DNA from 3 places in the Streptomyces sp. NPDC034103 genome. Region 2 is predicted to be linked to each of the others. Evidence: riboswitches for the same ligand, from Rfam matches in the RefSeq annotation. Region 2 holds a riboswitch; each other region holds the start of a gene.
The links. Region 2 has a riboswitch for cobalamin ahead of ACZ56U_RS21480 (prenyltransferase/squalene oxidase repeat-containing protein). Riboswitches for the same ligand answer to the same signal wherever they lie in the genome.

Region 1 (9,856 bases), on a different contig from region 2:
CGCACCGTCATCGAGGGCCTGGAGGCGGCCGAGTTCGTCGTCACCCAGGACGTCTTCACCGAGACGGAGACCAACGCCTACGCCGACGTCGTGCTCCCCGGCGCGCTGTGGACCGAGGGCGAGGGCGTCTTCGTCAACAGCGAGCGCGACCTCACCCTGACCCGCCAGGTCGCCGACCCGCCCGGCGAGGCGATGGCGGACTGGCGGATCATCGCGGCCGTCGCCCGGGAGATGGGGTACGAGAAGGGCTTCTCCTACGACAGTGCCGAGCAAGTGTTCGAGGAGATCCGGCGCGCCTGGAACCCCGTCACGGGGTGGGATCTGCGCGGGGTGAGCTACGCACGGCTGCGCTCCACGCCCGTGCAGTGGCCGGCCGCCGAGGAGACCGGGCCCGCCCGCAACCCGATCCGGTACGTCACCGACGGCACGCTCCGGTTCCCGACCCCGAGCGGGCGGGCCGTCTTCCACGCGCGGCCGCATCTGCCGCCCGCGGAACTGCCGGACGACGACTTCCCGTTCGTCCTGAACACCGGGCGGGTGCAGCACCAGTGGCACACGCTGACCAAGACCGGGAAGGTGGCCAAGCTCAACAAGCTGAACCCCGGGCCGTTCGTGGAGCTGCATCCCGAGGACGCGCGGCGGCTGGGGATCGCCGAGGGCGACGGGGTGGAGGTCGCCTCGCGGCGGGGGCGGGCGGTGCTGCCCGCGGTGCTGACGGACCGGGTGCGGCCGGGCTGCTGTTTCGCGCCGTTCCACTGGAACGACCTGTTCGGGGAGTACCGCTGCGTCAACGCGGTGACCAGCGACGCCGTGGACCCGATCTCCTTCCAGCCCGAGTTCAAGGTGTGCGCGGTGTCCCTGACCCGGGTCTCCTCGGCACCGGCTCCCGCACCGGCCGCCCTGCCCGCGCCCGAGGTCGTCGTCCCGACCTCGGTGATCCCCGCCGCCGATCCCTTCGGGCTCGACCCGGCCCCGCCGCCCGTCCTGACCGCGCAGGAGCGCCTGTATCTCACCGGCTTCCTCGCGGGCATCGACTCCGGCGCCCCCGGCGTCCCGGTCCTCCCGCCGGACGCGCCCTTCAGCGCCGAGCACGCGCTGTGGGTCAACGGCGTCCTCGCCGGCATGTACTCGCGGACGACGCCGGACCCCCGACCCCAGCCCGGCCGTGAGGTGGTCGTGCTGTGGGCCTCGCAGACCGGGAACGCGGAGGGCTTCGCCGGCGCCGTGGCCGACCGGCTCTCCGCGAGCGGGCACCGACCGGTGCTGGTCGGCATGGACGACACCGACCCCGGCACCCTGCCGACCGGCGCCGACCTGCTGCTGATCACCAGCACCTTCGGCGACGGCGACGCCCCCGACAACGGCTCGGGCTTCTGGGACCGGCTCGCCGCCGAGCAGGCCCCGCGCCTGGACGGGGTGCGCTACTCCGTGCTGGCCCTCGGCGACTCCTCGTACGACGACTTCTGCGGCCACGGGCGCCGGCTCGACGCCCGCCTCGACGAGCTGGGCGGGGTGCGGCTGGCGCCGCGCACGGACTGCGAGCCGGACTACGAACCGACCGCGGACGCCTGGCTGGACGAGGTGCTGTCCGCGCTGGGCGGCGCACCCGCGCCGGTCCGGGCCCCGGCCAGGCCCGCCCGCGCGCCCCGACCCGCGCCCACCACCGGCCGGTTGGTCGGCAACCGGCTGCTCAGCCTGCCCGGCGCGGGCAAGGAGGTCCGGCGGTTCACCTTCGACACCAGCGGGACCGGCCTGTCGTACGAGGCCGGGGACGCGCTCGGGGTGCGGCCGGTCAACTCCTCCGCCCTGGTGGAGGAGTGGCTGGCGATGACCGGCGTCGACGGGTCGGCCGCCGTGACGGTCGCCGGCGTCGGGGAGGTGCCCTTCGGTGAGGCCCTGCACCGGCATCTCGACATCACCCGCGTCACGCCCGACCTGCTGCGGTTCGTCGCCGAACGGGTCCGGGACGGGCGGGAGTTGCGCAAGCTGCTGCGGCCCGACAACAAGGACGGTCTGGCGCAGTGGAGTTGGGGCCGCCAGGCGGTCGACGTGATCGCCGAGCACCCGGTGCGGGCGGACGCCCGGGACTGGGCCGGGGTGCTGAGGAAACTCCAGCCGCGCCTGTACTCCATATCGTCCAGCCCGCTCGTCGACCCGCACCTGGTCTCGCTGACCGTCTCGGTGGTGCGGTACGAGAACCTGCGCGGCATCCCGCGCGGCGGGGTCTGCTCCCCGTTCCTCGCGGACGCCGGGCCGGGCACCGAGGTGCCGGTCTTCGTGCAGGCCTCCCCGCACTTCCGGCCGCCCGCCGATCCCTCGACGCCGATGGTGATGGTCGGGCCCGGCACCGGCGTCGCGCCCTTCGTGGGCTTCCTCCAGGAGCGGCGCGCGCTCGGGCACCGGGCGCCGAACTGGCTGTTCTTCGGGGAACAGCACCGGGCCAGCGACTTCTACTACGAGCAGGAGCTGACCGAGCTGCTCGACGAGGGCACGCTCGCCCGCCTCGACACCGCCTTCTCCCGCGACCAGCGCCAGAAGGTCTATGTCCAGGACCGGATGCGCGAGCACGGCCCCGAGCTGTGGCGGTGGCTCCAGGACGGCGCCCACTTCTATGTCTGCGGCGACGCCTCCCGGATGGCCAAGGACGTGGACCGGGCGCTGAGGGACATCGCGGTCGCGCACGGCGGGCTGGGCGAGCAGGAGGCGGCGGCCTACGTGAAGCAGCTGGCCTCGACGAAGCGGTACGTACGGGACGTCTACTGACACACCCCGCCTCCCTACCCCCTGGCGAACGGCAGGCGAACGCCGGGTCACGCGACCTCGCACAAAATTGGAACGAATCCATTTCTTGAACCATTCGTGTTTGTGGGGGTAGGTTGGCCCCCATGACTTCACCGCAGCCCCCGACCACCGCAGAGGACCTGCGGGGCGCCGGCCTGCGGGTGACGGCCGCCCGCGTCGCACTCCTGGAGACCGTCCGCGCAGGCGACCACCTCGGGGTCGACGCCCTCGCCTCCGGGGTGCGGGACCGGGTCGGCCATATCTCGGTGCAGGCCGTCTACGACGCCCTCCACGCGCTCACCGCGGCGGGACTCGTCCGACGTATCGAGCCCCCGGGCAGTCCCGCCCGGTACGAGGGCCGGGTCGGCGACAACCACCATCACCTGGTCTGCCGGGAGTGCGCGGCGGTCGTCGACGTCGACTGCGCGGTCGGCCACGCGCCCTGTCTGACCGCCTCCGACGACCGCGGCTTCTCGATCGACGAGGCCGAGGTCATCTACTGGGGCCTGTGCCCCACCTGTTCCACCGCCCGCAAGGCTTGAGCACCACACCCGGAAGGATTTCCCCACATGTCCGAGAACAGCGCCGCTGAAGGCACATGCCCGGTCGCACACGACCGCGCCGCACACCCCACCCAGGGCGGCGGCAACCGTCAGTGGTGGCCGGAGCGGCTCAACCTGAAGATCCTTGCGAAGGACCCGGTCGTCGCGAACCCGCTCGGTGCGGACTTCGACTACGCCGAGGCGTTCGGCAACCTCGACCTCGCGGCCGTCAAGCAGGACATCGCCGAGGTCCTGACCACCTCCCAGGACTGGTGGCCGGCGGACTTCGGCAACTACGGCCCGCTGATGGTCCGGATGGCCTGGCACAGCGCCGGCACCTACCGCATCAGCGACGGCCGCGGCGGTGGCGGCCGTGGTCAGCAGCGTTTCGCGCCGCTGAACAGCTGGCCGGACAACGGCAACCTGGACAAGGCCCGCCGTCTGCTGTGGCCGGTCAAGAAGAAGTACGGCCAGTCCATCTCCTGGGCCGACCTCATGATCCTCACGGGCAACGTCGCGCTGGAGACGATGGGCTTCACGACCTTCGGCTTCGCCGGCGGCCGCGCCGACGTCTGGGAGGCCGACGAGGACGTGTACTGGGGTCCCGAGACCACGTGGCTCGACGACCAGCGCTACTCCGGCGACCGCGAGCTGGAGAGCCCGCTCGGCGCCGTCCAGATGGGCCTGATCTACGTCAACCCCGAGGGCCCCAACGGCAACCCGGACCCGCTCGCCGCGGCCCGCGACATCCGTGAGACGTTCCGCCGGATGGCGATGAACGACGAGGAGACCGTCGCCCTCATCGCCGGTGGTCACACCTTCGGCAAGACCCACGGCGCCGGCCCGGCGGACAACGTCGGCGCCGACCCCGAGGCCGCCCCGATCGAGGCCCAGGGCCTCGGCTGGGCCAGCACCTACGGCACCGGCAAGGGCGGCGACGCCATCACCTCCGGTCTCGAGGTCACCTGGACCACCAAGCCGACCCAGTGGACCAACGATTTCTTCGACATCCTCTTCGGCTACGAGTGGGAGCTCACCCAGAGTCCCGCCGGCGCCCACCAGTGGGTGGCCAAGGACTCCGAGGAGATCATCCCGGACGCCCACGACCCGTCGAAGAAGCGTCGCCCCACGATGCTGACCACCGACCTCTCGCTGCGCTTCGACCCGGTCTACGGCGAGATCTCCAAGCGCTTCCACGAGAACCCGGACCAGTTCGCGGACGCCTTCGCCCGCGCCTGGTACAAGCTGACCCACCGTGACCTGGGCCCGAAGTCCCTGTACCTCGGCCCGGAGGTCCCGGCGGAGACGCTGCTGTGGCAGGACCCGCTGCCGCAGGTTGAGGGCGAGCCCATCGACGCCGCCGATGTCACCGCGCTCAAGGCCAAGCTGCTCGCCTCGGGCCTGACCGTCTCGCAGCTGGTGTCGACCGCGTGGGCGTCCGCGTCCACCTTCCGCAACAGTGACAAGCGCGGCGGTGCCAACGGCGCTCGCATCCGTCTCCAGCCGCAGGTCGGCTGGGAGGTCAACCAGCCCGACGAGCTGGCCCAGGTCCTGCGCGTCCTGGAGGGCGTCCAGGCCGACTTCGACGCGGCCTCCGCCGGCAAGAAGGTCTCGCTGGCCGACCTGATCGTCCTCGGCGGTGCCGCCGCGATCGAGAAGGCCGCCAAGGACGCCGGGTACGACATCGAGGTGCCGTTCACCCCGGGCCGTGTCGACGCGACCGAGGAGCACACGGACGCCGAGTCGTTCGCCGCCCTCGAGCCGACCGCGGACGGCTTCCGCAACTACCAGGGCAAGGGCAACCGCCTGCCCGCCGAGTACCTGCTGCTCGACAAGGCGAACCTGCTCGGCCTGAGCGCGCCCGAGCTGACCGTCCTCGTCGGCGGCCTGCGCGTCCTGGGCACCAACCACGGCGGTACGTCCCTCGGTGTCCTCACCGAGACCCCCGGTGTCCTCACCAACGACTTCTTCGTCAACCTGCTCGACCTGGGCACGGAGTGGAAGTCGACCTCCGAGGACCAGACCCACTTCGAGGGCCGTGACGCCTCGGGCGCGGTCAAGTGGACCGGCACCCGTGCCGACCTGGTCTTCGGCTCCAACTCCGAGCTGCGCGCCCTCGCCGAGGTCTACGCGAGCGACGACGCGAAGGAGAAGTTCGTGAAGGACTTCGTCGCGGCGTGGGTCAAGGTGTCGAACGCCGACCGCTTCGACCTGGTCTGAGTCAGCGCACCGGGACGCCCCGGCCGGCCCGCACGGGCCGGCCGGGGCGTTCCGGGTTTCCCCTGCGCGAAGTGCGGGCCCTCAGGCGGCCGTGTATCCCAGCTGCCTGCGCATGTACGGCGTCATCAGGGTCTTCGCCTTGGCCAGGACGGAGGTACGACCGCCCAGGACCGCGCTCTCCCCGCCGGGCACCGGCAGCAACGTCAGGCCGTCGGCCCCTCCGAAGGGCACGATCAGCGGCGTGCGGTGGACGGGACGGTAGAAGCGGGGTTCCTTGCGGTGCCTGCCGGGGCTCTGGAGGTGGGCGCGGATGTTGTGGACCGCGAGGTCGGCCTGGGCCAGGGCGGTGGGGGTGATCTTGAGCTCCGTGGCGTCGTTGACGTCACCGACCGCGAAGACGTCGGGGCGGCCGTCGACCCGGAGCGTCCGGTCGACCTTGACGTGCCCGGAGGGGTTCAGCCAGTCACCGTGGCCGCCGAGGCGGAGCCAGAGGGTGTTGGGCGTGGTGCCCGTGGCCCAGTACGAGAGGTCGGCCTCCAGGACCTCACCGCGCGCGTCGCGATAGGTGCCGAAGTCGAGGCCGGGCGACATGAACGACTCCAGCCGCACCTCCACGTCGTGCGCCTCCAGCCAGGCCAGCGCCTTCCGTCCGGCGCGTTCGCTGCCCGTGCCGTGCAGCAGGGCGGGACCGGAGTGGGCGAGCGTGACCCGCGCGTCCGGCCGGGCCAGCCGTATCTCCGCGCTGAGCTCGACACCGGAGGGCCCACCGCCGACGACGAGGACATGGTCGGCGCCGGCGACGGCCTGCTGGTGCCCGGCGAAGGCCTTCGCGGCCTCCTCGACGGTGGTGCCGTTGAAGCGGGCCGGTTCGGGGTAGTCGGCGCCGGTGGCGATCACCACCACGTCGTAGGGCAGCCGCTCCCCCGTGGCCAGGACGACCTGCCGGGCCTCGGTGTCGATGCGCAGCGCCTTGCCCAGCACCACCTGGCCGCCGCGGAGCAGCCGGTCGTACGGGATGAAGGGCGTCACCGACCACTCCGGCCGGACGCCCGCCCGCAGCGAGGCGACGCGATGGAAGAAGACCTCCTTGCGGTCCACCAGCGTGACCCGCGCGGTCGCGTCCAGTTTCCTCGCGATGCGGACGCCCGCGTAGCCGCCGCCGATCACCACTACGTCGCCGTCGCTCACACGACTCTCCTGTGCTGTGGGGGAGCCAGCAGCGTAACGCTTGAAATTTAAAGTTACGGGGCGAGTGATGTGTGCGTTCCGTGAAGCGATGCGCTACGCCAGCCCGGCGACGAACTTGCCGAGCCGGGCCAGACCCTCGCGCAGCGTGTCGCCGGAGGCCGCGTACGACAGGCGGACGTGCGTGTCCGCCGTCCCCACTCCGAAGTCCCGGCCCGGGGTGAGCGCGACGTGCGCCTCCCGCAGTGCCCGGGCGCAGAACTCCCACGAGGTGAGCCCGGTGCCGCTGACGTCGAAGTAGACGTAGAACGCCCCGTCGGGCGGCACCGGCACCGGCAGCCCGATCCGCGCCAGGCCGTCCAGGACGAGCGCGCGCCGGCGCCCGAACTCGGCGCGCCGCTCCTCGCAGACGGCGAGGGAGTCAGGGGTGAAGCAGGCCAGGGCGGCGTGCTGGGCCGGGGTGGAGGCGCACAGGAAGTAGTTCTGGGCGAGGCGTTCCAGCGCCGGTACGAGCATCTCCGGAACGACGCACCAGCCGAGCCGCCAGCCGGTCATGCCGAAGTACTTGGAGAAGCTGTTGATGACGACGGCGTCGGGGTCGTACGACAGGGCGCTGCGGGGCGGCCGGTCCTGGTCGTCGTGGTCGCCGAGGTCGAGGTAGATCTCGTCGACGATCCGCCACGCCTGGCGCTCCCGGGCCAGTGCGCACAGCGCGGCCAGTTCGTCGCCCGGCACCGAGGTGCCGGTCGGGTTGGAGGGCGTGGCGACCATGACCCCGCGCGTGCCGTCCGTCCAGTGCTCCCTAACGGAGTCCGCGTCCAGTTGGAAGCGCGAGGCCGCGCTGGTCGGCACCAGCCTGACCCGGGCGCCGAAGCTCTCCATGATCTGCCGGTTGCACGGGTAGGACGGGTCGCCGATCAGCACCTCGTCCCCGGTGTCGACGAGCGCGGCGGCGCCCAGCACCAGGGCGGCCGAGGCGCCCGCGGTCACGACGACACGGCCCGGGTCGACGTCGACGCCGTGCCGCTCGCCGTAGAACCCGGCGATCGCCTGCCGCAGGGCGGGCATGCCGAGCGCCTCGGTGTAGCTCATGGGCCGGCCGTCCATGGCCGCGCGCATCGCCTCGACGACGGCCGGGGGCGCGCCGAAGTCGGGCTCGCCGAGGCTCAGCTTGACCACGTGGTGGCCCTGGGCCTCCAGGGCGGCGGCGTGCTTGCCGAACTCCATGGCGTAGAACGGGGCGACGGACTCGGCCCGCTGCGAGATCCGCATGCTGCGACCTCCGGCTCGACGACGGACGGGACGTCCCGACCCTAAGCGGTCACGAAAGGGGCGGGCCCGCGGGCCCGCCCCTTGGTCACCTCGTGGTCGTCAGGCCCTGGCGTACTCCCAGCCGCCGCAGTCGTACGGGGTGCCGTCGGAGCCTTCCTGGAGGCAGGCGCGGATCTGGAGGGTGGTGCCCTCCGCGAAGGACAGGTCCCAGTCGTGGGCGACGGCGTAGCCGGAGCCGTTGTAGTACGAGTGGGTGGCGGAGCTGGAGTTGTAGCGCCACTGCGCGGCGGTGCCGTGGCCGTCCTTCGCCATGTCGAGGGCGGTGAGGATCTCGCCGTCGGCCGCGAAGTACGTCTTCGCGGTCACCTGCGAGGAGATGATGGAGTTGGAGGCCTCGTAGACCTCGCCGGCGGCGTGGGCCGGGGCGATGCCCAGGGCGAGTGCCGACGCGGAGGCCGCGGCGATCCCGAGGGCGGACGTCAGTCGGCGGTGGGACGTGCGCAAGACAGCGTTCCTCTCTTCGAACAACTGGTCGCGCCGAACTTACCTGAGAGACAGGGGAGTTCATCCGGAATTTCCGGGCCGGCCCCGCGCTCCACGCGTCCGCCGCACGCCCGCGTCGCGGAGGGGCGGCCCCGCGGGGGTGGGCGTGGTCGAGCACCGCGGGCAGCTCACGGGTGTCGATCTCGCGGTGCGCGCCGCGTTCGGCCCCGTCCCGGTGTGCGCCCGGTGCGAGCCGGGGGGCGCCGTCCGCGCGCCCCCTGTCGGCGCTTGCCAGCGCCTTTCCGAGGGCACTACTCTCGCCAGGCCTTGGTGAACGGGAAATCCGGTGCGATGCCGGTGCGGCCCTCGCCACTGTGATCGGGAAGTCCGGCTCCGGCCCTTGCGGGCAGCCACTGGGTCCTTGTGACCCGGGAAGGCGGAGCACCGGGCGGTGGGACCCGTGAGCCAGGAGACCGGCCAAGGCGCGTCAACCATCCACGAGGTGCTGGAGAGGGTCTGCTGAGCCATGCACATAGCCGAGGGATTTCTGCCTCCGGCGCACGCGGTCGCCTGGAGCGTCGCGTCCGCGCCATTCGTCGTCCACGGAGTGCGCTCACTCACGCGTGAAGTCAGGGAGCATCCGGAGAGCACCCTGCTCCTCGGCGCCTCGGGCGCCTTCACCTTCGTCCTGTCCGCGCTGAAGCTGCCCTCGGTGACGGGCAGTTGCTCCCACCCCACCGGCACGGGCCTGGGCGCCATCCTGTTCCGCCCGCCGATCATGGCCGTACTGGGCACCATCACCCTGCTCTTCCAGGCGCTGCTGCTCGCCCACGGCGGCCTGACCACGCTGGGCGCCAACGTGTTCTCGATGGCCATCGTCGGGCCCTGGGCCGGATACGGCGTCTACAGACTGCTGCGGCGCCTCGGTGCGCCGCTGATGGTGGCGGTGTTCTTCGGCGCGTTCCTCGCCGACCTCTCCACCTACTGCGTCACCAGCGTGCAGCTGGCGCTCGCCTTCCCCGACCCCGGCAGCGGATTCCTGGGCGCGCTCGGCAAGTTCGGCTCCATCTTCGCCGTCACGCAGATCCCGCTCGCGGTGAGCGAGGGGCTGCTGACGGTGTTCGTGATGCGTCTGCTGGTCCAGTCGAGCAAGGGCGAACTGACGCGGCTGGGCGTGCTGTTGACCCGCCCGGAGAAGACCGCGGCCGACGCCGGGACGGAGGCGGTGGCCCGATGAGCCGGAACGCGAAGATCAACACCCTGTTGCTGCTCGTCGTGGCGGCGCTCGCCGTACTGCCGCTGGCCCTCGGGCTCGGCGACCACAAGGAGGAGCCCTTCACGGGCTCCGACACCGAGGCCGAGACCGCGATCAC
Region 2 (9,856 bases):
CGGCGGGGTCCCGTACCGCGGCGAGGGCCAGCAGCGCCGCGACGGCCGCGCCGGAACCGGCGACCAGCCACGCGCGCGTGGTCCAGCGGTCCGGGCGGTACCGGGTGCGTGGCGTACGGCGGCCCCCGAGCCGCAGGCCGACGAGGGCGGCGGCGACGCCGGCGAGCAGCACGGGCAGGCCGTAGACGCCGCCCTCGGCGGTGAGCAGACCGTATGTCCCGGCGCAGATGCCGAGCAGTCCGCCGAGGGTGAGGGCGGCCGTCGTACGGCGTACCGGGGCGGGGACGGCGGCGGTGCGGCCGTAGCCGCGGGCGTCCATCGCGGCGGCGAGGGCCACGGAGCGCTCCAGGGCGCCCTCCAGGACGGGGAGCCCCACCTCCAGCAGACCGCGGAGGCCGCCGTCCGGGCGGCCGCGCAGGCGGCGGGCGGCGCGCAGCCGCTGCACGTCGGCGATGAGGTTCGGGGCGAAGGTCATCGCGACGACCACGGCCACGCCCATCTCGTAGAGCGCGCCGGGCAGGGTCTTCAGCAGCCGGCTCGGGTTGGCGAGGGCGTTCGCGGCGCCGACGCAGATGAGGAGGGTGGCGATCTTCAGGCCGTCGTAGAACGCGAAGACCAGGGTCTCGACGGTGACCCGGCCGCCCAGCCGGATGCCCTGCGCCCAGTCGGGCAGGGGGAGTTCGGGGAGGGTGGCGATCACGTGCGTGCCGGGCAGAGGGGAGCCGAGGGTGACGGCGAAGGCGAGGCGGATGAGCAGGACGGCGAGGCCGAGCTTGACGAAGGCGGAGTAGGCGCGGGCCCAGGGGGCGTCGGGGCGGCACGCGGCCACGACGAAGGCGGAGGTGGCGATCAGCAGGGCGAGCAGGAGGGGGTTGGTGGTGCGGGTGGCCGCGACACCGAGGGAGAGCGCCCACAGCCACCAAGCGCCGGGGTGGAGCGGCGTGGCGCCGGAAGGAAGCCGTGCGGCGCCGCCGGGGGCGAGCCGCGGGGCGCGGCCGTCGCCGCGGCGCCCGGGCTCAGCGCGCATTCCGGCGCCGCCTCGCCTGCCACACCGCCGCCGCGCCGAGTGCCGCCACGGCCGCGGCGCCGGCGAAGACACCCACCGACGGGCCCGCGCCGCCGTCGTCCTTCTCGGCGGACCGGGCGGGCGCGGGGGACTCGGTCTGCGGCTTCTTCCCCGACGCCACCTGCTCCCCGCACCCCGCCCGCGGATACCCGGCGATGGCGCACAGCAGGGCGTCGGTGCCGTACCGCAGGGGTGTGGCGACCGTCGCCAGGGCCTCCGCCGTGGTCGCGTCGGTGGCGACCACCGCGCACGCCGTCCGCGCCGGCGGCGGGGTCTCACCGGAGGGCGCGTCCGACGCCGTACCGAAGTCGACGACCAGCGCGACGCGCTTGCGGCCGTCCTCGGCCGGGGTCCGCGCGCAGATCGTGGCGAAGGACGCCGTGCCGCGGGGCTTCGTCGCGTCCGCGGAGTCCTCGCTGACGGCGAACCGGAAGCCCTGGACGTCCCCGTCGGAGGGGACGGTGGTGGCGGGCCCCTGGGTGGCGTAGGTCCAGGTGCCGCCGGTGCGGTCCCAGAAGGACCAGTAGCGGTAGCCGGTGGCGTGGGCGGCGCCGGTCGCGCCGGTCAGCAGGACCAGCGCGGCCAGGAGCGGGGCGAGGGCTCGGCGGATCACGGCTGCCGCTTCTTGTTGCGGCCGCTGATCAGGAAGCCGACGCCGATGCCGGCGACGAGTCCGACGCCGATGATCCACCAGACACTGACGCCCTCCTCGTCCTTCTCGGCGGCCTTGTCGTCCGCCTCGGGGGCCCGGCTCTCGTTCGCGGCGGGGACGTCCCGCGGCTGGGGACCGGTGGCGTTCAGCAGGGCCACGAGGTCCGCGCCCCCGAAGTCGCGCGGGTTGAGACCGGAGGCCTGGGCGGCGAGGACGAGCTGCGCGTACGCGGCCGGACCGCTCTGCTCGGCCCACTTGAGGGCGTGCGCCGCGAGCCAGCGGCCGGAGGCGGCGGCCTCGGTGTGGAAGTCGGCGGCCGAGAGGGCGACGACCGCGTCCGCGGTGTTGCCGTAGTCGGGCTGGTTCTCGCTGCCGGGCATGACCGAGGTCAGGTGCTTGTCCTTCGCCAGGGCCCTGGCGAGGTAGGAGGCGCCGTTGTGCGCGGCCTGCTCGGCGTCGCCGGGCTTCGCGCAGGACGCCGCGGCGGTGTCGTCGTCGGCCTGGACGTTCGTCGGCTGCTCGCCGAGCGCGCCGAGCACGGCCGCGGCCGTCGCGTCCGCGTTGGCGGCGAGCTTGCCCTTCTTGTCGGGCTGGTAGGCGAAGGCACCCGCGCCGTCACCGGTGCACGGCAGGGCGAGCTTCAGCAGGGCGTCGTACGGCGTCCTGCCGTCCTTGCGCACCTTCGCGGGCTGCTCGCCGACGGCGCTCAGGGCGCCGATGACCACGGAGGTGGAGTTGGCGTCGCTCGCCCTGCCCGGCGTGTAGCCCCAGCCGCCGTCCTTGTTCTGCACGGACTTCAGCCAGGCGACCGCCTTGCCCGGCGCGTCCTCGTGGCCGCCCGTCGCCGCGAGGGCCTGGACGGCGGCGGCCGTGCTGTTGGTGTCGACCATGACCTTGGCGTCACAGGCCTTGGCGGCATCCGCGCGGAAAGCGGGGAAGGCACCGTTCGCGCACTGCTGCCCGGCCAGCCAGTCCACCGCCGTCTCGGCGGGGTCCACGCCCTGCTCCACCTGTGCGAGCAGCGTCATCGACTGCCGCCACACCCCGTCGTACGTGGGGTCCGCGCTGCCGTAGAGACCGTCCGGTATCACCACCGACGGCGACGGCGAAGGACTCGCGGCCACGGCCGGTGCGGCGGCCCCGATCACTGCGGTGGCGGCCAGGACCGCGGCGCTGCGGCGGACGTTCATGATCGGCGGGTGCCTCTCCCTGAAAGGGGAGCCGGGCAGCGCGGGACACCCCGGCGGCTCGGCTCCGTATGCCTCGACGGTGCCGCACACCGGCCGGTTGCCGGTGCGCGTGAGCCGGTCACTGGGACCGTACGGGGCGATCCGGCTCGCCCTCTCGTGGTGCGAAGGGCTTACGGTTGCGGGTCAGCGCCGGAATTGCACCGGCTTCCCCCCGTACGGGCGTGATGACGACCCGGCCACTGTACCGGGCCGTAGGAAGCCGCCGAGGGGCGGCTGTGAGCGGCGGTAGTTTCGGGGTCGTGGAGAGCACGGGGAGACTGATCGGCTCGGGGCGGGCCTCGGACGTGTACGAGATCGACGAGGCGTGGGTGCTGCGGCGGACCCGGGACGGCCACGGCGACGCGCTCGCCGAGGCCGCCGTCATGGAGCGGGTGCGCGGGCACGGGTACCCGGTGCCGAGGGTGCGGGTCGCCGACTCCTCACGGACCGAGCTGGTGATGGAGCGGCTGCACGGGCCGACGCTGCTGACGGCGTTCGGCGCCGGACGGATCGGCGCGCGGGAGGCGGGGGAGGTGGTCGCCGGGCTGCTGCGCCGGCTGCACGCGCTGCCGGGGCGGGTCGTCCACCTGGATCTGCACCCGGACAACGTGATGCTGACGCCCGACGGCCCCTACGTCATCGACTGGGCCAACGCCGAGGAGGGCGACCCCGCTCTCGACTGGGGCATGTCCGCCGTGATCCTCGCCCAGGTCGCCGTCGGTGACACCCCGCTCGCCGCACCGGCCCGGGCGATGCTGACCGGCCTGCTCGCCGACGCCTCGCGGCTCACGGAGGAGGGGCTGGCCGCGGCACGTCGGCGGCGGGCGCTGAACCCGACGATGAGCCGGGCGGAGACCGAACTCCTCGGGACCGCAGAGGACTTGATCCGCTCATTGATGTGAGCGGGACCCGTCACACCCTGTGCTGCGGCGACCAGAAGCGGGGGGATGGTCCGGCCCGACCTCCTCGACTACCCGCTCGCCCCGGACGCCTGAGGTGTCGGGCCCCCGAAGGGCAGATGCAGCACCCGGGAGGCCAGCAGCCAACTCCCGTCCGCCGTACGCCGGAACGTGTCCTCGTAGTGCCCGACCTGGACCGGCGGCCCGGAGGGGATCGGGGTCGTGCCGCCGTCGTGGCCGTCGACGCGGTACGTGGTGAAGTACGAGGTCGCGCTCGCCGTGTCGGCGGAGTCGACGGTGACCAGGATGTTCGACATCACCCGCCGCGAGAGCCGGTCGCCGGGGCGCGAGCCGAAGTACTCCCGCAGTGCCGCCCGCCCCTGGAACCGCCGCGCGTCACCGCCCGGAGAGGGCCACTCCCAGCTGCCGTCCTCGGTGAACAGCTCGGCGACGGAGCCGGGTTCGCCGAGATCGAGGCGGCGGACGAGATCGACGATGAGGCGCTCGCAGGCGCGCTCGGCGAGGAGTCGCTCGATGGGGTCCATGATCCTGTGTAGCAGCCGCAGGCCGGCCGGGGCGACCGTTCGAGCCATCGGGCCCGCGCCGCCCGATGACCACCGAGGAGGGGGCGCGGCTCAGGTCACATTCGGGACCGTCACCGCCACGTATGCCACCGGCTCGCTCCCCGCGACCGCCTCCGCCCGCCCCAGCTTCACCAGCCGCCGCAGATGGGCCTCGGCCTCCGAGACCGCGATGTTCCGTGATCCGTAGGGGATCTGGTCCCACGGCCGGTTCCACTCCATGCGCTCGGCGAGCTGCCACGGGGTCAGCGGCGCCGCGAGCAGGGCCAGCAGTCCGGTCAGCCGCTCCTCGTGGTGGGCGAGCAACTCCCGTACGCGGGCGGGCGCGTCGGTGAACGCGTGCTGGTGGGCGGGGAGGATCTCCGCGGGGGCGAGACAGCCGACGCGTTCCAGGGAGTCGAGGTAGTCGCCGAGCGGGTCGGTGACGGTGGCGTCGTCGGGGTCCTCGTACAGGCCGATGTGCGGGGTGATCTCGGGGAGTACGTGGTCGCCGGAGAACAGCCGCCCGTGGCCGGGGAGTCGGGCGGGGTGCTCCTCCTCCAGGTGCAGGCAGACATGGCCCGGGGTGTGGCCCGGCGTCCAGATCGCGCGCAGCCGGCGGCCGGGGAGGTCCAGGAGTTCGCCGGGAACGATCTCGCGGTCGGGGAGGGCGGGGGAGAAGCCGGGGAGCCGGCGGGGCCGGCCGGCGCGCAGCGGCGCCACGTGCTCCTCGGGGGCGCCGGCCGCGGTCAGCTTGGCCGACATGTACGACAGCCAGTGGCCGGCGTCGGTCTCGCGGGTGCGGCGGACGATCGCCGAGTCCGCCGCGTGCATCGCGATCCAGGCGCCGGAGGCCTCACGGACCTTGCCCGACAGTCCGTGGTGGTCGGGATGGTGATGGGTGATCACCACGCCGTGGATCTCGCCGACCGTCGTGCCCAGTGCCGTCAGTCCCGCGGTGAGGGTGTCCCAGGACGCCGGGTCGTCCCAGCCGGTGTCGACGAGGACCGGGCCGCGGTCGGTGTCGACGACGTAGACGAGCGTGCAGCCCAGGGGGTTGTCGGGGATGGGGACCCGCAGGGAGCGGACGCCTCCGCCGTGATCGCCGACCGCCGGTTCGGGCTGTGGCACCGACTGCGTCATGGGCTCCCCCGTCTCCGCGTTCCGGTCACTATAACTAGAACGGGTTTCGATGGGAGCCCCGGTCACCCTTCTGGTCCGTTCGCCGCTGTGGACTCCTCCGAGGGGAGCTGGTATCAGTTCCGGTATCTGATGAACCGTCAGAGTCAGCTCCCGGGGAGGCAGTCGCGATGACCGAGCTCGTGGAACACGGACAGCTGTTCATCGGCGGGGAGTTGACCGACCCCCTGGGCAAGGACGTGATCGAGGTGATCTCCCCGCACACCGAGGAGGTCATCGGACGGGTCCCGCACGCCTCGGCCGAGGACGTGGACCGGGCCGTCGCGGCGGCGCGCGCGGCCTTCGACCACGGACCCTGGCCGCGCATGACGCTCGACGAGCGCGTCGAGGTCGTCACCCGCATCAAGGACGGCATCCTCACCCGGCACGAGGAGATCGCCCGCGTCATCTCCTCCGAGAACGGCTCCCCGTACTCCTGGAGCGTCCTGGCGCAGGCGCTCGGCGCGATGATGGTGTGGGACGCGGCGATCACGGTCGCGCGGGACTTCACCTACGAGGAGCAGCGCGACGGCGTCCTCGGCAGGATCCTGGTCCGGCGTGAACCGGTCGGCGTCGTCGCGGCCGTGGCCCCCTGGAACGTCCCGCAGTTCGTCGCCGCCGCCAAGCTCGCGCCCGCGCTGCTCACCGGCTGCACGGTGGTGCTCAAGCCGTCGCCCGAGTCGCCGCTGGACGCCTATCTCCTGGCCGAGATCACGCGCGAGGCCGGGCTGCCGGAGGGCGTGCTGTCGATCCTGCCCGCCGACCGGGAGGTCAGCGAGTACCTGGTCGGGCACCCGGGCGTCGACAAGGTCTCCTTCACCGGGTCGGTGGCGGCCGGCAAGCGGGTGATGGAGGTGGCGTCACGCCATCTGACGCGCGTGACACTGGAGTTGGGCGGCAAGTCGGCGGCGGTCGTCCTACCGGACGCGGACATCGAGACCTCCGTCCCCGGGATCGTCTCGGCGGCCTGGATGAACAACGGCCAGGCGTGCGTCGCCCAGACCCGCATCCTCCTGCCGCGCTCCCGCTACGACGAGTTCGCGGACGCCTTCACGGCGGCGGCGAACGCCCTGGTCGTCGGCGACCCGCTGGACCCCGCGACGCAGGTGGGCCCGCTGGTGGCGCGGCGCCAGCAGCGCCGGAACCTCGACTACATCCGCATCGGCCAGGAGGAGGGTGCCAAGATCCTCGCCGGCGGCGGCCGTCCGCCCGGCCTGGACCGCGGCTGGTACGTGGAGCCCACCCTCTTCGGCGACGTCGACAACTCCATGCGGATCGCGCGGGAGGAGATCTTCGGCCCCGTGATCTGCCTGCTTCCCTACGGTGACGAGTCCGAGGCCCTGAAGATCGCCAACGACTCGGACTACGGCCTGTCCGGCAGCGTGTGGACGGCGGACGTGGCCCATGGCATCGAGGTCGCGCGCCAGGTCCGTACCGGCACCTACTCCGTCAACACCTTCAGCCTGGACATGCTCGGCCCGTTCGGCGGCTACAAGAACTCCGGTCTGGGGCGGGAGTTCGGCCCCGAGGGCTTCAGCGAGTACCTGGAGCACAAGATGATCCACCTCCCGGCCGGCTGGGAGGGGTGAGCGGCCGTGGGCGACCGCTGGCAGGTCGAGGTCGACCGTTCCCTCTGCATCGGCTCGGCCCAGTGCGTCCACCACGCCCCCGACGCCTTCCACCTCGACGCGGGCCGCCAGTCCCACCCGGTCGAACCGGAGACGGACGCCAACGAGAAGATCCTCGCGGCGGCGGAGAGCTGCCCGGTGGAGGCGATCATGATCACGCTGCTGGGGAGCGGGGAGCCGGTGTTCCCGCCGGAGGAGTGAAGGCTTACGCTCCAGCGGTCGTCATCGAGGGACCGTTGGAGTGGGTGTGAAGAAGTCCGAGGCCAAGCAGCTCATCGAGCGGGCGTACGAGGCGTGGGACGCGGAGGAGTGGCTGCGGGCCGCGGAGGCGTTCGAGCAGGTCCTCGGGCACTTCCCGGACGAGAGGCAGAGCGCGACGTGGTGGTACGACGCCGCGCTCGCTCACAAGTTCCTGCGCAACTGGTCGAAGGCGTACGAACTCGGCCGCGAGGCCGCCGCCCGAGCCCCGCGCGGCGAAGGCGATCCGGCGTACTGGAACCTCGGCATCGCGGCGACCATTCAGCGGGACTGGACGACCGCGCGGGACGCGTGGAAGGGATTCGGCATCGAACTCCCCGACGGCGAGGGCGAGATCGACGGCAGCTTCGGGAGCGCGTGCGTACGACTGAACACCGGCGGGCAGCAGGAGGTCGTGTGGGTCGAGCGGCTGTGTCCCACGCGCGGACGCGTGGTCAACGTGCCCGTCACAGGCGGCCGGCGGTTCGGCGAGATCGTCGTGCACGACGGTGTGCCGAACGGCGAGCGGATCGTCGAGGGCACGACGTTCCCCGTCTTCGACGAACTGCTGCTCTTCACGGCCTCCCAGCTGCCCACCCTGGAGGTCACGGTGAACGCCGGGGAGCGGGCCGACCTGGAGGCGCTGCTCACGTTGTTCACCACGCACGGCTACGGCGCCGAGCCCGCCAGTTCCGTACGGATGCTCTGCGCGTGCTGCTCCGAGGGCACGCACGAGCAGCAGCGGTCCGCCGACGCGGGAGCCCAGCAGGTCTCGCTCGCGGCGCCCGAGGAAGAGGCGCGACGGCTGCTTCAGGAGTGGGCGGGACAGACGGTGCTCGGCCGGAGCTGGAGCGGACTGGAGCCGGTGGCTTAGTCGCCGGGCGCCGTCAGGTCGATCAGGCGGCACACCGTCTCGATGTCGATCTTGACCTGGGCGATGGAGGCGCGCCCCGACAGCCAGGTGATCAGGGCCGAGTGCCAGGTGTGCTCGATGACGCGGACCGCGGAGAGCTGCTCGGGGGTGGGGTCCGCCAGGCCCATCGCGTCCAGGATGATCACCGTGGTCTGGCGGGAGACCTGGTCGACCTCGGGGGAGACGCTGCGGTCGGCGAAGGTCAGGGCGCGCACCATCGCGTCGGCGAGATGCGGCTCGCGCTGGAGGGCTCGGAACGCGCGCATCAGCGTCTCCGCCACCCGCTCCGCCGCCGAGTCGCCCTGCGGCGGCTTCTTGCGCAGCGTGCCGTGCATGTGCTCCAGCTGGTCCTGCATCGTGGCGACCAGCAGATGCACCTTGGACGGGAAGTAGCGGTACAGCGTGCCGAGCGCCACCTGCGAGGACTCCGCGACCTCACGCATCTGCACCGCGTCGAAACCGCCCCGGCTGGCAAGCTGCGCGCTCGCGTGCAGGATGCGACGACGACGGGCCTCCTGGCGCTCGGTGAGCGGCGGGGCGGCGGGGCGCTGGGTGCTGACTTCCGCAGGCATGGGTCCCGTTCCGTGACAGTCGGTGAGGGCGGGTGATCACACAGCATGGCAGGGTCCCGTCGTGGCGTGAATCACCTGATCCACTGCTCACACCGCTCCTACCTGCCGGTAGATTCAGAGCCTCTTGAACGATCAAGTCTGAAACTTGTTCTAGATTAGCGTCCCGGCGTAATCTCGCGGGAAACAGCAGGGAAGAAGGGGGCCGGGAGTGACCGCTGAGGCCAGTCGGACGGGGTCCCAGGGGGACCCGGCCGCGGACGGCGAGCGACCGCTCAACATCGCCCTCCTCACCTACAAGGGAAACCCGTTCTGCGGTGGCCAGGGCGTCTACGTCCGCCACCTCTCCCGTGAGCTGGCCCGTCTCGGCCACCGCGTCGAGGTCATCGGCTCCCAGCCCTACCCCGTCCTCGACGAGGGCGACGACATCGACGGCCGCCTCGCTCTCACCGAGCTGCCGAGCCTCGACCTCTACCGCTCCCCGGACCCGTTCCGCACCCCCGGGCGTGACGAGTACCGCGACTGGATCGACGCGCTCGAGGTCGCGACCATGTGGACCGGCGGCTTCCCCGAACCGCTGACCTTCTCGCTGCGCGCCCGCCGCCATCTGCGCGCCCGGCGCGGCGAGTTCGACGTCGTCCACGACAACCAGACGCTGGGCTACGGCCTCCTGGGCGACATCGGCGCCCCGCTGGTCACCACGATCCACCACCCCATCACCGTGGACCGCCAGTTGGAGCTGGACGCGGCCGAGAGCTGGGGCCAGCGCTGGGCCAAGCGGCGCTGGTACGCCTTCACCACCATGCAGAAGCGGGTGGCCCGCAGGCTCCCCTCGGTCCTGACCGTCTCCGGCACCTCGCACCAGGAGATCGTCGAACACCTCGGCGTCCGCGAGGACCGGATCCACGTCGTCCACATCGGCGC
Region 3 (9,856 bases), on a different contig from region 2:
CATCCGCTGCCGCGCCGCCATCGACCCGGAGGCGTCCACGACGAACAGCACGAGGTTCCCCTCGCGCCCCTCCCGCGTCGCCTGCCGCAGATCGTCCCGGCGCACCACGAGGCCGGGCCCGGACCGCCCGCGCGCCCGCTGATGCGGGGCGGCGGCCTGCACGGTGGCCGCCAGATGCAGCTTGGTCAACGCCCCCCGCGGCCGTCGCGCACCCGTGGTCCGCCCCTGCTCGGTCCGCGCCCGCGAACGCCGCCCGGCCGCCCCCTCCCCGAGCCCCGGCACGCTGAGCACCTTGGTACGGAAGGGCTCTGCGGCCCGTACGGCGGACTGCTCGCCCGCACCGGCACCGGCGGGCTGCGGCTCGCCGCCCTCGCCCTCCTCGGGGCGCGCACCCTCGTCGCCGCCCTGCGGACCGGAGTCCGGCGACGGCTGCCCGCCGCCGCCCCCACCGGGGCCGTCCGGATCGGGATCCTCGTCGCCCTCGCTGTCGCCGGAGAACTCCTCCAGCGTCTCGTCGAGCTTGTCCTCGTCAAGTCCCGGCGCGTCAAAGGGATTACGCCGACGCCGATGCGGCAGCGCGAGCAGCGCGGCCTGCCGCACGTCCTCCGCCAGCACCTCGGTCCGCCCCGCCCAGGCCGCCAGCGCGGTGGCCGTCCGCGCCATCACGATGTCGGCCCGCATCCCGTCCACCTCGAACGCGGCGCAGGTCGCCGCGATCTGCCGCAGCGCCCCGTCACCGAGCCGCACCGACGGCAGCAACTCCCGCGCGGCGACGATCCGTTGCCGCACCGCCGCCTCCTCGTCGGCCCAACGCGCCGTGAACCCGGCCGGGTCGTCGTCGTACGCCAGCCGGCGCCGGACGACCTCCACCCGCTGGTCCGGCTCCCGCGAGGCCGCGACCTCGACGGTCAGCCCGAACCGGTCGAGCAACTGCGGCCGCAGCTCGCCCTCTTCGGGGTTCATGGTGCCGACGAGCAGGAACTTCGAGGCGTGCCGCACGGAGACGCCCTCCCGCTCCACGTAGGAGGCGCCCATGGCGGCCGCGTCGAGCAGCAGGTCGACCAGGTGGTCATGGAGCAGGTTGACCTCGTCGACGTAGAGGATCCCGCGGTGCGCGTCCGCGAGCAGCCCCGGCTCGAAGGCCTTCACGCCCTCCGCGAGCGCCCGCTCGATGTCGAGGGCGCCGACGAGCCGGTCCTCGGAGGCGCCGACGGGGAGTTCGACCATGCGGGCGGGGCGCGCGACGCCGTTGCCGGCCTCGTGCGGCCCGTCCGGGCACGCGGGGTCCGGCGTGACCGGATCACAGGAGAAACGGCACCCGGCGACGACCGGCACCTCCGGCAGCAGTGCCGAGAGCGCCCGCACGGCCGTCGACTTGGCGGTGCCCTTCTCGCCGCGCACCAGCACACCGCCGACCGCCGGTGACACGGCGTTCAGCAGCAGCGCCAGCCGCAGGTCGTCCTGACCGACCACGGCCGTGAACGGAAACGGGGTACTCACTTCTCGTCGCCCTCCAGATCGCCTTCGAGCTCCAGGTAGGTGGCGCGCAGCCGCTCCAGCGTGTCCGCGTCCGGCTCCGCCCACAGCCCGCGGTCCGCCGCCTCCAGCAGGCGCTCGGTGATGCCGCGCAGCGCCCACGGGTTGGACTTCTTCATGAAGTCCCGGTTCTCCGCGTCGAAGACGTACTCCGCGCTGAGCTTCTCGTACATCCAGTCGTCGACCACGCCCGCCGTGGCGTCGTAGCCGAAGAGGTAGTCGACGGTCGCCGCCATCTCGAAGGCGCCCTTGTAGCCGTGCCGCCGCATGGCCGCCATCCAGCGCGGGTTGACCACCCGGGCCCGGAAGACCCGGTGGGTCTCCTCGCCGAGGGTGCGGGTCTTCACCTGGTCGGGGGTGGCCGAATCGCCCACGTACGCCTCGGGGTTGGCGCCCGTGAGGTGGCGGACCATGGCGACCATGCCGCCGTGGTACTGGAAGTAGTCGTCGGCGTCCACGAGATCGTGCTCCCGCGTGTCGACGTTCTTCGCCGCCACGTTGATCCGCTTGAACGCCGTCTCCATGTCCCCGCGCGCCGCCCGCCCGTCGAGCCCGCGCCCGTAGGCGTAACCGCCCCACACCGCGTACACCTCGGCGAGGTCCGCGTCCGAGCGCCAGTTCCGCGCGTCGATCAGCGGCAGCAGACCGGCGCCGTACGCGCCCGGCTTGGAGCCGAAGATCCGGGCCGTAGCGCGCCGCCGGTCACCGTGCTCGGCGGTGTCCTCGTCGGCGTGCGCCTTGACGAAGTTCCGGTCGGCGGGCTCGTCCAGCTCGGCCACCGTGCGCACGGCGTCGTCGATCAGCCCGACCACGTGCGGGAACGCGTCCCGGAAGAACCCGGAGATACGGACGGTGACGTCGACACGGGGACGGCCGAGCTCCTCCAGGCCGATGATCTCGAAGCCGGTCACCCGCCTCGACGCCTCGTCCCACACCGGGCGGCAGCCCAGCAGCGCGAGGATCTCCGCGATGTCGTCGCCCTGGGTGCGCATCGCGGAGGTACCCCAGACCGTCAGCCCGACGGACTTCGGGTACTCGCCGGTGTCCTGGAGGTAGCGCTGGACCAGCGAGTCGGCGAGCGACTGGCCGACCTCCCAACTCAGCCGGGACGGAATGGCCTTGGGGTCGACGGAGTAGAAGTTGCGGCCGGTCGGGAGCACGTTGACCAGGCCGCGGGTGGGGGAGCCGGACGGACCGGCGGGGACGTAACCGCCGTCGAGCGCCTTGAGGATGTGGTCGATCTCGTCGGTGGTCCTCGCCAGACGCGGTACGACCTCGGTGCAGGCGAACTCCAACACGGCGACCGCTTCGGGGAGTTCGGTGCCGAGCACGTCACGGACGAGAGCCGGGACGAGCGTGACGTCCCAGTCGCGTGCCTCCATGCCCTCCGCGACCCGTCGGCACAGCTGCTCCAGCAGGTCGATCGCGTCGGCGGCCGAACGGGACGGCCCGTCGACGAGCTCCGTCAGCTCCACCGGCACCTTCACCGGCGCGCCCGGCTCGGCCAGCAACTCCTTCTCCACCAGCCCGAAATGGGCCGCGAAGGACGCCCTGAGGCCGGGCAGCGCGTTCGCCTGTCCGCCCCACACCTGCGAGGCCCGCAGCACGGCGAGCACCAGGTTGACCCGCGCCTCGTCGACCGGGCCGCCGCCCAGGATGTGCAGTCCGTCCCGGATCTGCACGTCCTTGATCTCGCACAGATAGCCGTCGATGTGCATGACGAACTCGTCGAAGGCGTCGTCGTCCGGCTGGTCCTCGACATGCAGGTCGTGGTGGAGTTCGGCCGCCTTCACCAGCGTCCAGATCTGCGCCCGCACGGCCGGCGCCTTCACCGGGTCCAGGTCGGAGACGAGCGCGTACTCGTCGAGCAACTGCTCCAGCTTGGCCAGGTCGCCGTAGGTGTCGGCGCGGGCCATCGGCGGCACGAGGTGGTCGACGACCGTGGCGTGTCCGCGCCGCTTGGCCTGGGTGCCCTCGCCGGGGTCGTTGACGATGAACGGGTAGATCAGCGGGAGTTCACCGAGCACGGCGTCCGGCGCGCAGCCGCCGCTGAGCCCGAGCCCCTTGCCGGGCAGCCACTCCATCGTGCCGTGCTTGCCCATGTGCACGACGGCGTCGGCGCCAAAAGAGTTCTCCAGCCACCGGTACGCGGCCATGTAGTGGTGCGACGGCGGCATGTCCGGGTCGTGGTAGATCGCGATCGGGTTCTCGCCGAAGCCGCGCGGCGGCTGGATCATCACGACGACGTTGCCGAACTGGAGGGAGGCGAGCACGATGTCGTCCCCGTCGACGTACAGCGAGCCGGGCGGCTCACCCCATGCCTCCAGCATGGCGTCCCGCAGCTCCGGATCGAGCCTGTCGAACCACGCCCGGTAGTCCGCGAGCGGCACCCGCGCGGGCGCGGCGGCCAGTTGCTCCTCGGTGAGCCACTCGACATCGTGGCCACCGGCGTTGATGAGCCGGTGGATCAGCTCGTCCCCGTTGTCCGGGTGCCCCTCGACGAAGTAGCCGGCGTCCCGCAGCGCGTCCAGCACCCGCACCGCCGAGGCCGGGGTGTCCAGGCCCACCGCGTTGCCGACACGTGAGTGCTTGGTCGGGTAGGCGGTGAAGACGAGCGCGAGCTTCTTGTCCCTGTTCGCCTTGTGCTTCAACCGGGCGTGCCGCACGGCGATCCCGGCGACGCGCGCGGCCCGCTCGGGGTCGGCCACGTACACCGGGACGTCGTCCGGGCCCTGCTCCTTGAAGGAGAACGGGACGGTGATGAGGCGTCCGTCGAACTCCGGGATCGCGACCTGCATCGCCGCGTCCATGGGGGACAGGGCGGCGTCGGACGCGTCCCAGGCCGCCCGGGACGACGTGAGGCAGAGCCCTTGCAGCACCGGCACGTCGAGGTCGGCGAGCGCCCCGATGTCCCAGGCCTCCTCGTCACCGCCGGCGGAGGCATGCGAGGCGTGGGCGCCGCCGGCGGCGAGGACGGTGGCGACGAGGGTGTCGGCCTGGCCGAGGATCTCGTACAGCGCGGCGTCGGCCCCGCGCAGCGAACCGCAGTACACGGGAAGGGCGTTGGCGCCGCGTGCCTCGACGGCCTCGCAGAGGGTGTCCACGAAGGCGGTGTTGCCGCTGAGTTCATGGGCCCGGTAGAAGAGCACGCCGACGGTCGGGCGGCCCTCCTCGCGGGCGTACGAGCCGTGGACGCCGAACTCCGGCATCTTCTGCGGCTCGACGAACCCCTCACCGGTCAGCAGCACGGTGTCGGAGAGGAACCGGGCGAGTTCGGTGAGGTTGTCGGGGCCGCCCTCGACGAGGTACTTCAGCGCCTCCGCCACCACACCGGCCGGCACGGACGACTCGGCCATCAACTCCGCGTCCGGGACGGACTCCCCGCCCAGCAGCACGGTCGGGATCCCGGCGGCCTTCAGCGCGGCCAGCCCGTCCTCCCAGGCACGCTTGCCGCCGAGCAGCCGTACGACGGCGATGTCCGCGCCCTCGACGAGCGCGGGCAGCTCCTGCGCCACGTCCACGCGGGTCGGGTTGCCGATCCGGTAGTCGGCACCGGAAGCGGCGCGGGCCGCCAGCAGGTCCGTGTCGGCGGTCGACAACAACAACACTGTGCTCATGCGGGCGCTCCCGGTGGAATGAAAGGCAGTCCTTGCGGCGCGCCGGACTCGATGAGCCGCCACAGCGCGTCTGTGTCCGCGTGCTGTTCGATCAGGTCGCCGAGCCGGTCGAGCTGCTCCTCGCGCAGCGCGGCGAACGAGGTGTCGGGCGCCGGCACGAAGCGGCGGCCCGCGGCGGCCGCCACCTCGCGCAGGAACGCCCGCCGGAACCCGTCCGACTCCAGCGACCCGTGCCAGTGCGTGCCCCAGGTCTGTCCGACCCGGCAGCCGTCCAGGCTGTGTCCCTTGTCATCACAGATGAACGCCTCCCCGCCGCTGACGTCGGCGACCCCGTGATGGATCTCGTACCCGGCGACGTGCTCGCCGAGGGCCTCGCCTTCCGGCCGGGTGAGGGTCTTCTCGCGGGCGAACCGCACCCGTACGGGAAGCACTCCGAGGCCGTCGACCGCGCCGGCGCGCGACTCGACCTCGTCCTCGATGTGCTCGCCGAGGATCTGGAACCCGCCGCAGACGCCGAGGATCGGGCGCCCCTGTGCGGCCCGTGCGGTGAGGGCGTCGGCCAGGCCGCGCTCCCGCAGCCACTCAAGGGCCCGGACGGTTCCCCGGGTGCCGGGGATGACGACGAGGTCGGCGTCGGCCAGTTCCTCCGCCCGGTCCACGAACCGCACCACGACACCCGGTTCGGCGGCCAGGGCGTCGACGTCGGTGAAGTTGGACATGAGCGGGACCGCGCAGACGGCGACGCGCAGGATGTCCTCGCCCACGGGCGGGGCGGTGTTGGACTCCCGGACGGTCCCGCGCAGGGACACCCGGAGCCCGTCCTCCTCGTCGATGCCGAGCCCGTGCCGGAAGGGCAGCACGCCGTAGGTGCGCCGCCCGGTGAGGCCGTGCAGCATGTCGAGCCCGGGTTCGAGGAGGGACACGTCCCCCCGGAACTTGTTCACGAGGAACCCGGCGACGAGCCTCTGGTCCGCCTCGGACAGCAGGGCGACGGTCCCGAAGAAGGAGGCGAAGACCCCACCGCGGTCGATGTCACCGACGACGAGCACGGGCAGCCCGGCATTGCGGGCGATGCCCATGTTCACGATGTCGGTGCGCCGGAGGTTGATCTCGGCCGGACTGCCCGCGCCCTCACAGATCACCGCGTCATACGTGCCCCGCAGTTCGGCGAGACAGTCCAGCACGGTGCCGAGCAGCCGCTGTTGGCGCCCGCCGTGGTACCCGCGTGCGCTCATCTCGCCCACCGGCTTGCCGAGCAGGACGACCTGGCTGCTCTGCTCGCCACCGGGCTTGAGCAGCACGGGGTTCATCGACGCGGTCGGCTCGACGCGGCAGGCCTGGGCCTGCATGGCCTGCGCCCGCCCGATCTCGGCACCCTCCCGCGTCACGAACGAGTTGAGGGACATGTTCTGCGCCTTGAACGGCGCGACCTTGACCCCCTGGCGCACCAGCCACCGGCAGATCCCGGCGGTGACAACGCTCTTGCCGGCGTCGGAGGTGGTCCCGGCGACGAGAAGCCCCCCGCCGCTCATGACCTGCGCCCCTTCACGACGGCCCGCGCGGCGACACCCACGCCGAGCGCCAGCAGCCCGACCCGGCGCGACAGCCGTACGGCCCGCTCGATGTCCGTGACCTCCACGGATCGCCCCTCCCCATTCAGCACGGGCCGGTGCTCCACCCGCCCCGCGTACGACAACGTCCCGCCCAGCCGTACCCCGAGCGCCCCCGCGAACGAGGCCTCCACGGGCCCGGCGTTGGGACTCGGATGCCGGCGCGCGTCGGCACGCCAGGCCCGCACGGCACCGCGCGGATCGCCGCCGGCCACCGTCGCGAGTACGGCGGTCAGCCGCGCCCCGGGCCAACCCGCCACGTCGTCCAGCCGGGCCGAGGCCCACCCGTACCGCCGGTAGCGGGGGGACTTGTGCCCGACCATGGCGTCCAGCGTGTTGACGGCCCGGAAGCCCAGCAGTCCCGGCACCCCGGCGACGGCTCCCCACACCAGCGCCCCGACGACGGCGTCGGAGGTGTTCTCGGCGACGGACTCCACGACGGCCCGGGCGATCCCGTCGGCGTCGAGGGCCTGCGGATCCCGCCCGCACAGATGCGGCAGCCGCTCCCGGGCCGCCTCGACGTCCCCGGCGGCCAGGGCCCGCCCGATGACCCGGGCCTCACGCGCGAGCGAGGTGCCCCCGACGACGGCCCAGGTGGCGGCGCCGGTCAGCGCGACGGAGGCGGTACGGGAGGGGCGTAGGACGTGCTGCGCCACGGCACCGAGCGCCACGACGCTTCCGGCGCACACCGCGGTGTGCAGCGCCCCCCAGCCCCGGTGGTCCCGCCACAGCATCCGCTCCACGGCGCCCGCGGCCTGTCCGAACGCGGCGACCGGATGCCCCCGGCGTGGATCACCGAGCAGCAGGTCCCCGAGAAGTCCGGCGGCGGCGCCGTACGCGAAGACGCGATCGGCACGCATCGGCTCAGCCGGCCGTGGGGTCGGGCAGCGACCTGGAGCGGTACCTCAGACGGCAGGCGAGCATGGTGATATGTCCTCACTCAGGGTGTCCACGCCCTGGTTCGACGAGACCGACGACGAGAGTTCCTGGCTCCCGGGGCTACCTACCCCGGTGACAGTGGCGGGACCGCGCCGGACTCGCACCGGCTTCCTCTCCATGCCGTCGTACATGGCCACGGCAGTCCACCACGGGCTCCGAAGGGCCGTCAACTTGCCGTTGACCTGGGGTGGGGGAGTGTGCCGAGGCCCACATACGGGCGGTCGCGGGTGTCACGAAAACGTGGGGTGCGGGACGGCGAACCGTCCCGCACCCCACGGGGGCCGTGCGCGTCGCCTCAGGCGACGATCAGATAGATCCCGTACGCCACCGCCGCCGCGCAGGCGGCGAAGCAGGCGTACGCGGCGGTGACCGCGAGGGCGGCGGAGCCACCCTGGGCCGAGGCCTGTTCCTGGCGGGTCAGGCCCTTGATGCCGAGGGTGAAGAGGGCCACGAGAGCCACGGTGACCACGAGGCTGACGCCGAAGACGGAGCCCAGCGCTTCCCAGTCGATCTTCATGCCGGTGATTCCTTCGTTGACGTGGGGTGCGTGGGGCTCAGACGGCGGCCGGCGGGGCCGGCTCCGCCGTCGCGGCGATCGGGGCGGGGATGGTGGCCGTGAGGTCCTCGGTCACCGTGCCGGTGGGGGGCGGGGTGACCGCGGCGATCGCCGTGGTGACGACGCCGGCCGGCTCCTCGCTCTCGTTGACGTTCGTGTGGTCGACGACCTCGCGGCGCGAGATCTTCCAGATCGCCGCGCTGGAGCCGACGAGGAAGACCGCCACCAGGGCCGTGCCCCAGCTGCCGAGGTCGCAGACGGACTCGGCGATCGCGCCCACGAGTGCCGCGGCCGGGAGCGTCAGGCCCCACGCCACGAACATCCGGGTCGCGGTCGACCAGCGCACCACGCCGCCCTTGCGGCCGAGACCCGCGCCCATCACCGAACCCGAGACCGAGTGGGTGGTGGAGAGGGAGAAGCCGAGGTGCGAGGAGGCGAGGATGACCGTGGCCGCGGAGGTCTGGGCGGCGAAGCCCTGCTGCGGCTGGAGGTCGGTCAGGCCCTTGCCCATGGTGCGGATGATGCGCCAGCCGCCGAGGTAGGTGCCGAGCGCGATGGCGAGACCCGCGGAGAGGATGACCCACATCGGCGGGTCGGAGTCGGGGGCGACGGCGCCGCCGGCGACCAGGGCGAGCGTGATGATGCCCATGGTCTTCTGCGCGTCGTTCGTGCCGTGGGCGAGGGAGACCAGGCCGGCCGAGGCGATCTGGCCCGCGCGGTAGCCCTTCTCGGAGGACTTGCTGCCCGCGGACTTCTTCCCGAGCGAGTACATCAGCCGGGTGGCGAGCAGCGCGGCGATGCCCGCGACCAGGGGGGCCGCGATCGCCGGGATCAGAACCTTGGTGACGAGCACGTCGCCGTGGACGGCACCCGTGCCGGCCGAGGCGATGGTGGCGCCGATCAGACCGCCCATGAGGGCGTGGGAGGAGCTGGAGGGAAGCCCGACCAGCCAGGTCAGCAGGTTCCAGAGGATCGCGCCGACCAGGGCGGCGAAGATGACCTCGGGACGTATGCCGCTCTCGTCGACGAGACCCTTGGAGATCGTGTTGGCGACCTCCACGGAGAGAAAGGCGCCCACAAGGTTCAGCACGGCGGACATGGCCACCGCGACCTTGGGCTTGAGCGCACCGGTCGAGATGGTGGTGGCCATCGCGTTCGCGGTGTCGTGAAAACCGTTCGTGAAATCGAACGCGAGTGCGGTTACGACCACAATCGCGAGGATCAGCGAAAAGTTTTCCATTTACCCAGGCAATCGTTCGAGCGTCATTGGCTCGTTGAACGTAAGCAACCAGGATGAACGGAAGGTGAACTGAGGCGGGCCGCACGGTGACTGGAATCGAGGGTTTCCCCTCCGATCCTCCCGCGCGGCCCGAGCGCCGCCCGAGTCACGCCCCCGGAAGCCGTCCAGCAGGCCGCCCGGACCCCGCCCCGAAGTGCCCCGGCCCGGTCCCGTCGTACGCCCCCACCTGACAGGATCGCCGCATGGGCGAGCAGCGACGCGAGCAGCGGGACGGGCAAGGTGCCGGGCAGGGCGCACAGGATGCGCCGCAGCCGTGGCGGCGGAGCGTGCGCGCCGAGGAGGCGCACGCCTGGGAGGA

Region 1: another riboswitch for cobalamin. It lies ahead of ACZ56U_RS02470 (energy-coupling factor ABC transporter permease); the one in region 2 lies ahead of ACZ56U_RS21480 (prenyltransferase/squalene oxidase repeat-containing protein).
Region 3: another riboswitch for cobalamin. It lies ahead of ACZ56U_RS29785 (cobalamin biosynthesis protein); the one in region 2 lies ahead of ACZ56U_RS21480 (prenyltransferase/squalene oxidase repeat-containing protein).

What each region holds. Positions count from the first base shown of each region.
Region 1 covers NZ_JBVISS010000001.1:555,173-565,028, forward strand. Annotated here, with positions in the region: gene ACZ56U_RS02440 (molybdopterin-dependent oxidoreductase) at 1-2,763, shown strand, start outside; gene ACZ56U_RS02445 (Fur family transcriptional regulator) at 2,886-3,323, shown strand; gene katG (catalase/peroxidase HPI) at 3,351-5,543, shown strand; gene ACZ56U_RS02455 (NAD(P)/FAD-dependent oxidoreductase) at 5,625-6,731, opposite strand; gene ACZ56U_RS02460 (pyridoxal phosphate-dependent aminotransferase) at 6,825-8,000, opposite strand; gene ACZ56U_RS02465 (hypothetical protein) at 8,100-8,504, opposite strand; cobalamin riboswitch at 8,795-8,979, shown strand; gene ACZ56U_RS02470 (energy-coupling factor ABC transporter permease) at 9,010-9,720, shown strand; gene ACZ56U_RS02475 (energy-coupling factor ABC transporter substrate-binding protein) at 9,717-9,856, shown strand, end outside.
Region 2 covers NZ_JBVISS010000009.1:174,926-184,781, reverse strand. Annotated here, with positions in the region: gene ACZ56U_RS21490 (energy-coupling factor transporter transmembrane component T) at 1-1,027, opposite strand, end outside; gene ACZ56U_RS21485 (SCO2322 family protein) at 1,017-1,679, opposite strand; gene ACZ56U_RS21480 (prenyltransferase/squalene oxidase repeat-containing protein) at 1,676-2,908, opposite strand; cobalamin riboswitch at 3,026-3,166, opposite strand; gene ACZ56U_RS21475 (phosphotransferase) at 3,184-3,849, shown strand; gene ACZ56U_RS21470 (nuclear transport factor 2 family protein) at 3,918-4,391, opposite strand; gene ACZ56U_RS21465 (MBL fold metallo-hydrolase) at 4,482-5,549, opposite strand; gene ACZ56U_RS21460 (aldehyde dehydrogenase) at 5,717-7,174, shown strand; gene ACZ56U_RS21455 (ferredoxin) at 7,181-7,414, shown strand; gene ACZ56U_RS21450 (tetratricopeptide repeat protein) at 7,461-8,324, shown strand; gene ACZ56U_RS21445 (TetR family transcriptional regulator) at 8,321-8,935, opposite strand; gene ACZ56U_RS21440 (glycosyltransferase family 4 protein) at 9,144-9,856, shown strand, end outside.
Region 3 covers NZ_JBVISS010000014.1:64,246-74,101, reverse strand. Annotated here, with positions in the region: gene ACZ56U_RS29800 (putative cobaltochelatase) at 1-1,500, opposite strand, end outside; gene cobN (cobaltochelatase subunit CobN) at 1,497-5,153, opposite strand; gene ACZ56U_RS29790 (cobyric acid synthase) at 5,150-6,685, opposite strand; gene ACZ56U_RS29785 (cobalamin biosynthesis protein) at 6,682-7,623, opposite strand; cobalamin riboswitch at 7,725-7,865, opposite strand; gene ACZ56U_RS29780 (hypothetical protein) at 7,998-8,219, opposite strand; gene ACZ56U_RS29775 (inorganic phosphate transporter) at 8,257-9,498, opposite strand; gene ACZ56U_RS29770 (class II aldolase/adducin family protein) at 9,741-9,856, shown strand, end outside.